Regions from separate parts of the Streptococcus sp. 2022WUSS037 genome, predicted to be linked through region 1. Evidence: predicted binding sites of a transcription regulator. Region 1 holds the regulator's gene; the other holds the start of a gene.
The links. Region 1 encodes Rex, which represses fermentation and respiration genes when NADH is low (regulators of the CRP and FNR family bind a similar motif). Its sites were predicted from a motif close to TTGTGAANTANTTCACAA; they were not measured.
Positions count from the first base shown of each region.

Region 2: adhE (bifunctional acetaldehyde-CoA/alcohol dehydrogenase) is a predicted target of Rex. The motif match lies at 2,542-2,559, and genes of this name have one in related genera.

Region 1 is NZ_JAOTGJ010000040.1:8-4,439, reverse strand. Features, by position in the region: gene ODU55_RS10430 (ribose-phosphate diphosphokinase) at 1-611, shown strand, start outside; gene ODU55_RS10425 (cysteine desulfurase family protein) at 623-1,738, shown strand; gene ODU55_RS10420 (DUF1831 domain-containing protein) at 1,740-2,084, shown strand; gene ODU55_RS10415 (DUF4649 family protein) at 2,086-2,289, shown strand; gene ODU55_RS10410 (redox-sensing transcriptional repressor Rex) at 2,424-3,062, shown strand; partial or broken gene ltrA (group II intron reverse transcriptase/maturase) at 3,167-4,432, opposite strand, start outside.
Region 2 is NZ_JAOTGJ010000008.1:64,048-68,479, reverse strand. Features, by position in the region: gene hisS (histidine--tRNA ligase) at 1-1,040, shown strand, start outside; gene adhP (alcohol dehydrogenase AdhP) at 1,121-2,146, opposite strand; gene adhE (bifunctional acetaldehyde-CoA/alcohol dehydrogenase) at 2,590-4,432, shown strand, end outside.

The DNA of each region.
Region 1 (4,432 bases):
TTAAAGCTGGTGTCGACCGTGTATTGACTCTTGATTTGCACGCTTCACAAATTCAAGGTTTCTTTGATATTCCAGTAGACAATCTCCTTACAGAACCACTTTTTGCAGCCTACTACATGGAAAAAGGACTCTGCGGAGAAGATGTCGTCATTGTGAGTCCTAAAAATTCTGGTATCAAACGCGCACGTAATATCGCTGAATTTCTAAATGCACCGATCGCCATTATTGACTACGCACAAGATGATTCAGAGCGTGCAGAAGGCTATATTATTGGTGATGTTGCTGGTAAAAAAGCTATTTTGGTGGACGATATTCTCAATACTGGTCGCACTTTCTCACAAGCTTCAAAAATTGTCCAAGAAGGTGGTGCTACTGAAATTTATGCAGTTGCCAGCCATGGTCTCTTTGCGGGAACTGCAGCCCAACTCTTAGATGAAGCACCAATCAAAGAAATATTAGTTACCGATTCTGTTGCAAGCAAAGAACAGCATCCTAAAAATATCGCCTTCCTAACAGCTAGTGACTTGATTGCAGATGCCATCCACCGCATCCAAGAACATCAGCCACTCAGCCCACTTTTCAAATTTACTAGTCCTGAAAAAGAAAACTAGGAGTAAACTCTTTGATTTATTTAGATAATGCAGCGACCACTGCTCTATCTCCTACTGCACTCCAACGGATGATGGAAGTGGCTCAAGAAAATTATGGAAACCCCTCCAGTATCCATCAAAGCGGTCGGAAAGCCAATCAATATCTTAGACAAAGTCGTCAAGAGATTGCTCAGATCCTCTCCGCCTCTCCTGAACAAATTATTTTCACATCTGGAGGCTCCGAAGCTGATACTTTAGCTATTCAAGGCTATGCACTTGCACATCAATCCAAAGGAAAACACCTGATTACTACGGCTATCGAACACCATGCTGTCCTCCATACCATGCAATATCTAGAGGAGCGGTTTGGGTTCGAGGTAACCTATATCCACCCAGTCGATCAAGTAATCACCGCTCAACAAATTCAGGATGCCCTTCGACCAGATACTATTTTAGTCAGCGTCATGTTTGCTAACAATGAGACCGGTCAACTACTTCCTATCAAGGAAATTGGAGAGCTCCTAGCCGATCATCAGGCCGTCTTTCATGTAGATGCTGTTCAAGCAATTGGAAAAATTGCAATTGCTCCCTCTGACTACGGAATTGACTTCCTCGCAGCCTCTGCCCATAAATTCCATGGTCCAAAGGGGATGGGCTTCCTGTATAGTAAAGTTCATAAATTTGATTCCTTGATCCACGGCGGAAAGCAGGAACAGCAACATCGAGCAGGTACTGAGAACCTCCCTGCCATTGCTGCTATGGCGACTGCCCTGACAGAACAATATGAGTCCTTAGATACGCATCATAAGCATGTCAGTGAACTGCGACAACATATTATCGAGAGATTGTCTGGCTTAGACTATTATCTCAATCAGGCTGGACCTCATCTCCCTCATGTCCTTAATATCGGTTTTCCTGGTAAACTTAATGAACAACTACTCATGCAACTAGATTTGGCAGGTATCGCTGTTTCTAGCGGTTCCGCATGTACGGCAGGTATTGTCCAAAATAGCCATGTTTTAGAAGCTATGTATGGAAAAGACTCCCATCGTCTGAAAGAATCCATTCGTATCAGCCTATCTGAAATCAATACAAAAGAAGAGATAGATACTCTCATCATCGAACTAAAGAAAATACTTGGAGGTTAAAATGGCATTCCAACAATCAGTTACCTTAAAAGATTGTAATTTTACTTATCACATTAGCCCTGCTATCAAAAAATATACACTCCGTGATAACACCTTTGAACAAAGCAAAGCAGGTCACTATCAGCTTACACGTCTTCTGGAAGAAATTCCAAATTCAAACCAAGGATTCCTCTTGAAAATTATTATCAATCAAGACCTAACTGGTTTTAAAATTAACATTACCGACAAGTCTGGTCTTCATCTGGTAAACATTTTTAAGCCAGAAAGTAACAAGGTTATTCAAGAAAAATTCTATTTCCTCATGGATAGCTTGATTGACCGTGACATCTTTACAAAAGAGGGTTAGTATGATTGAAATTCACTATCTTGATGCTTATAAGCAAGAACGTATCCAAACATTTGAGAATAAAGATGCAGCTATTCTGGCTTTTTCCGGTTGCTTAACCCTCCCAGACTATTATCCAGTTACCAGCATTACACAAGACGGACAAGCTCTGGATTACAAAGGGACAATCGGGGATCTCTATCGCTATTTACAAACACTAGATTAGACAGTTTCCTGTTTAATCTTTTTTTAAAATCAATCTGTTGATTTTTTCACAAACTTGGACTAGAATAGAATAAAGAACTGTTTAATATATAAATAATCGATAAAGCGTATTCTATCGAAATAAAGGAGTCTAAAGTGAAAAACGATAAAAAATCTGATATTCCACGCGCAACTGCCAAACGTCTCTCCCTCTACTATCGCATTTTTAAACGTTTCTATGCAGGAAATATTGAAAAAGCTAGTTCAAAAGAAATTGCCGAAGCTATCGGAATCGACTCAGCTACCGTCCGCCGAGATTTTTCCTATTTTGGAGAGCTTGGTCGTCGTGGCTTTGGCTACAATGTCAAAGAGTTGATGGATTTCTTTGCGGATATTCTAAATGATACCTCCATCACCAATGTTATGCTTGTTGGAGTCGGGAATATGGGGCGGGCCTTGCTACACTATCGCTTCCACGAACGAAATAAAATGAAAATAGTCATGGCTTTTGAGGCAGATGATAATCCAGCTGTTGGAACGACAGATGAAAATATCCCAATCCATGCAATCTCAGAAATCAAGGAACGTATCAGCGAAGCAAACTCTCAGACAGCTATTCTAACGGTACCCAGCGTCAAAGCGCAAGAAGTGACTGATATTCTTGTTGAAGCTGGTGTTAAGGGAATTCTGAGCTTTTCACCAGTTAACTTGTCTGTCCCAAAAGATGTCGTTGTTCAGTATGTTGATTTGACTAGTGAATTACAGACACTACTCTACTTTATGCGAAAAGGATAAGCAATGAAAAAACCAGTTATTGGTATTTCTGGAAATGAAATCGAGTAGGGACTAATTTCTAGTCCCTCTCACACCACCGTGCGTGCCGTTCGGCACACGGCGGTTCAACTAACTTTTAACGCATGTCGTTTTAGATAATAATCTAAGCAAGAAACCAGTCCACGTTTAGCGAGGACTGGTTTTGATATGGCACGTTTCAGTATTGACCTCTGAGCCACTAATTGATAATGGTCACCCCAGCCAGATACTTTATCCGCTATCCACTTCGGTACTCCTAATTTGAGAAGTCCCCATAATCGCCTAGATTTCTTCTTCCATTGTTTCCAGATAATAACTCTTAGTCGAGTTCTCAGACGTTCATCGATACTTTCCATGACTGATTTCATGTTCGTCATAGAAAAGTAGTTTATCCATCCTCGAATAACCCAGTTTAGTTGCTCAATTCGGCTGTCTAAGTCAATACTCCACTTACGGGCCGTTAGTTTCTTGAGTTTTCTCTTGAAACTCTGTACGCTATCCTGATGCGGACGACTTTTCCAGCCCTCAGATGATTTCCAGAACCCAAATCCTAGATACTTCAATTTGTTCGGTCTCACAATCCTAGTCTTGGTCATGTTGACTTTCAATCCTAATCGTTTTTCAATGTAACGACTAATTGAATGCATCACACGTTTAGCCGCCGCCTCACTACCAACTGTGATGACACAGTCATCTGCGTAGCGAACAAAGCGAAGTCCGCGATTTTCCAGCTCTTTATCTAGCTCATTAAGCATGATATTGGACAGGAGCGGTGATAGATTTCCTCCCTGTGGCGTTCCAACTAATGTTTTATGTCGTTGTCCGTTGATGACCACACCTGAATGAAGATACTTACGAATTAAAGATTCTGTATCCCCATCTTGGATAATGTTATGAACAAGCGACATCAGTCTATCTTGAGGAACGGTATCGTCAACTTCTCCAGGTCTATGTCTACTATCCACTCATAACCATCATTAAGGTATTCTAATAACTGGATAACAGCTTGTTCGCATGACCGATTGGGTCTGAATCCGTAGCTCTTCTCAGAGAAATAGGGTTCACAAATAGGACTAATGACTTGGACAATAGCTTGTTGTATCATTCTATCCATGACCGTTGGGATACCTAGCTGGCGAACTCCGCCGTTAGGTTTGGGAATTTCAACTCGTAAAACTGGCTGAGGCTTGTACTTTCTCTGCTTTATGAGTTCTTTAGTTGAACGCCAGTGCTTGCGGAGATAGTCATCTATTTCGTCAATAGTTACGCCGTCAATTCCTGCTGAACCTTTATTGGCTCTAACTTGATTGTAAGCGTCCAACATATTTGAACGGGATAGGATATTATCTAAT
Region 2 (4,432 bases), on a different contig from region 1:
GTACGGCACCGGTTGTTCGTTCTTATGTAGAAAACAAGCTCTTTGCTCCAGAAGTGCAAAAGCCGGCTAAGTTCTACTACATGGGCCCAATGTTCCGCTATGAGCGTCCGCAGGCAGGTCGTCTCCGTCAGTTCCACCAGATTGGTGTGGAGTGCTTTGGTTCCAATAACCCAGCGACAGACGTAGAAACCATTGCCATGGCATACCACTTCTTTGAGGAGCTGGGAATTCAGAATATCCGCCTCCATCTCAATAGTCTGGGAAATCCAGAGAGCCGTGCAGCCTACCGTCAGGCTTTGATTGACTATCTGACGCCGCTCAAGGAACAGTTGTCTAAAGATAGCCAGCGCCGTCTAGAAGAAAATCCTTTGCGTGTGTTGGATTCCAAGGAAAAAGAAGACAAGGTCGCAGTGGAAAATGCACCGTCCATCTTAGACTACCTAGATGAAGAAAGTACTGCTCACTTTGAAGCAGTTAAGACTATGTTGGACAGCTTAGGCATTGCTTATGTGATTGACACCAACATGGTGCGTGGTCTGGACTACTATAACCATACTATTTTCGAGTTTATGACCGAGGTTGGTGGCAACGACCTGACCATCTGTGCCGGCGGTCGTTACGACGGTTTGGTGTCCTATTTCGGTGGACCTGAAACACCAGCATTTGGCTTTGGCATGGGGATTGAGCGCCTCATCCTCGTCCTTGAAAAGCAAGGCATTGAACTCCCTCTCGACACCCAGCTAGATGTCTACATCGCTGTTTTGGGTCAGGAGGCCAATGGCGGAGCGCTCGAGTTGGTTCAAGCCATCCGCAAGCAAGGCTTCCGAGCAGAGCGAGATTACCTTGACCGCAAGCTCAAGGCCCAGTTTAAGTCAGCAGATGTCTTTGGAGCTAAGGCCATCATTACCCTGGGTGGTAGCGAAATCGAATCAGGACAGGTTGTGGTTAAAAATAACCAGACAAGAAGTCAAGTTGAAACAAGCTTGGAAGCACTCAAAACAGATTTCGCAAGTATTTTAGCAGAATTGGAGAAGCAGTAGTCTAGGCTGCTTCTTTTTTATTTTAGAAAGCAAAAAAGAAGCGATTGGATAATCACTTCTTGAAAATAGTGGAGAGCGAATTAGTGATGGTGGCAGAAATCAAGGACCATACGACCTTGAATAGTACCAGCGGCCATTTCATCAAAGACTGCTTCGGCATCGTCCACAGGACGTTTTTGAACGACTGGGACAACTAGTCCTATAGCACCGAAGTGGAAGGCTTCTTCTAGGTCTTTACGAGTACCAACTAGAGAGCCGACTACCTTGATACCATCTAGCACAGTCTTGACAATGCTGAGGTCCATGTATTCAGATGGAAGTCCAACAGCCACGACATAGCCACCTGCACGAACGCTGTCAATAGCCTGGTTGAAGGCAACCTTAGAAACAGCCGTTACGACAGTTGAGTGGGCACCGCCTCCCGTTACTTCCTTGATATAGCCAGGTACGTCTTCTACTTCAAGTCCATTGATGATGACATCTGCACCAACTTCTTTGGCGAGTTCCAATTTATCATTGTTGATGTCTACAGCGATAACATGAGCGTTGAAGACTTTCTTAGCGTATTGGACTGCAAGGTTGCCAAGGCCACCAGCACCGTAGATGACAATCCATTGGCCAGGTTCCAAGTGCGCTTCTTTGATAGCCTTGTAGCAGGTTACGCCAGCACAGGTGATAGAACTTGCTTGAGCTGGATCAAGACCTTCTGGTACTTTTACCGCATAGTCAGCAGTTACGATACATTGCTCAGCCATACCACCGTCAACAGAGTAGCCTGCATTTTTAACAGTACGGCAAAGGGTTTCGCGACCAGTTGTACAATATTCACAAGTGCCACAACCTTGGAAGAACCAAGCAACACTCACACGATCGCCAACTTTTAAGCTAGTCACATCTGGAGCAATTTCAGTCACGATTCCGATACCTTCGTGACCAAGAACACGGCCCGGTACCTTACCAAAGTCACCTTGAGCAACGTGTAAGTCTGTGTGACAAACACCGCAATACTCAATCTGAACCAAAGCCTCGCCAGCTTCAAGTGGACGAAGTTCTTTTTCGACAACGACAACACCAGTAGATTCTGGATTAACAACAACTGCTTTCATGGCAGACCTCCTATGTATGATTGTACATCATTTTGATGTGTTAATATAGTTAATTTCTTGTTAATAATATCACAAAAACCAACATAATGCAAGTATATCAATAGATGCTGACGCGAGTATTGGTTTGGAAATAATCAGAAATTTATCCATATTTTTTCACAAAAGTTGTTTACTTGTAAGCGTTTTCTTGATAAAATAGATGTTGAAAGAGATCCTCGGTTAAATAGAATGACTCTTTTTTCCTTGTAAGCGAATTTCCAGAAATTTTTCAGAAAGTATTCGGAAATACTTTCTGAACCAAACAAAAAGTAAGCGCTTACTATGGCAAAACAGAAAAAATGTGAAAAAATTAACAATTTCTCTTTACAAATAAAAATAAAAGTTGTAGAATAACATTGTGAAAAAGTTAACAAAATGTTGACAAGAAAATTTGGAGGAACACAATGGCTGATAAAAAAGTTGTATCACCAGAAGAAAAATTAGTAGAAGCTCGCAAACACGTTGATGAGCTTGTTCAAAAAGGTTTGGTTGCTCTTGATGAGTTCCGCAAACTTGGTCAAGAAGAAGTAGACTACATTGTAGCTAAGGCTTCGGTAGCTGCTCTTGACAAGCACGGTGAATTGGCAATGCATGCCTTTGAAGAAACCCAACGTGGTGTATTCGAAGATAAGGCAACGAAAAACTTGTTTGCCTGCGAGCACGTGGTTAACAATATGCGCCATACAAAAACAGTTGGTGTTATCGAAGAAGACGAAGTGACAGGTTTGACCTTGATTGCTGAGCCAGTTGGTGTTATCTGTGGTATCACTCCAACAACAAACCCAACTTCTACAGCAATCTTTAAATCATTGATTGCCTTGAAGACACGTAATCCAATTGTCTTTGCCTTCCACCCATCTGCACAAGAATCTTCTGCTCATGCAGCTCGTGTTGTCTATGAAGCAGCTGTGGCAGCTGGTGCCCCTGAAAACTGTATCCAGTGGGTAACAAAACCATCTATGGAAGCAACGTCTGAGTTGATGAAACATGATGGTATTGCAACAATCCTTGCAACTGGTGGTAACGCAATGGTGCGTGCAGCTTACTCTTGTGGTAAACCTGCCCTCGGTGTAGGTGCTGGTAACGTTCCAGCCTATGTTGAAAAATCAGCAAACATCCGTCAGGCAGCACATGACATCGTTATGTCTAAGTCATTTGACAACGGTATGGTCTGTGCGTCAGAACAAGCAGTTATCATTGATAAAGAAGTTTACGATGAGTTTGTAGCAGAATTCAAGTCTTACAAAACTTACTTCGTTAATAAGAAAGAAAAAGCTCTTCTTGAAGAATACTGCTTCGGTGTGAAAGCTAACAGCAAAAACTGTGCAGAAGGCAAATTGAATGCGGACATCGTTGGTCGCCCAGCTGCATGGATTGCTGAGCAGGCTGGCTTCTCAGTACCAGAAGGTACAAACATCTTGGCAGCTGAGGTTGCTGAAATCGGTGAAAAAGAGCCATTGACTCGTGAGAAATTGTCACCTGTTATTGCCGTCTTGAAAGTTGACGGTCGTGCAGAAGGTCTTGAAGCAGCGCGTCAAATGGTAGAATTCCACGGTCTAGGTCACTCTGCAGCCATTCACACAGAAGATGCTGAATTAGCTAAAGAATTTGGTACAATCGTGCGTGCTATCCGTGTTATCTGGAACTCTCCATCTACTTTCGGTGGTATCGGTGATGTTTACAATGCCTTCTTGCCATCATTGACACTTGGTTGTGGTTCTTACGGACGCAACTCCATCAGTGATAACGTAAGTGCTATGAACTTGCTCAACATCAAGAAAGTAGGAAGACGTAGAAATAATATGCAGTGGTTTAAAGTTCCTTCTAAAACATACTTCGAACGTGATTCTATCCAATACCTCCAAAAATGCCGTGACGTTGAACGTGTCATGATCGTTACAGACCATGCCATGGTAGAACTTGGTTTCTTGGATCGTATCATCGAACAGTTGGATCTCCGTCGTAATAAAGTGGTTTACCAAATCTTCTCAGACGTTGAACCAGATCCAGATATCACAACAGTTTACAAGGGTACAGAATTGATGCGTACCTTCAAACCAGATACAATCATCGCCCTCGGTGGTGGTTCACCAATGGATGCTGCTAAAGTAATGTGGCTCTTCTACGAGCAACCAACTGTTGACTTTAAAGACCTTGTTCAAAAATTCATGGACATCCGTAAACGTGCCTTCAAGTTCCCAGAGCTTGGTAAGAAATCTAAGTTTATCGCGATTCCAACAACATCAG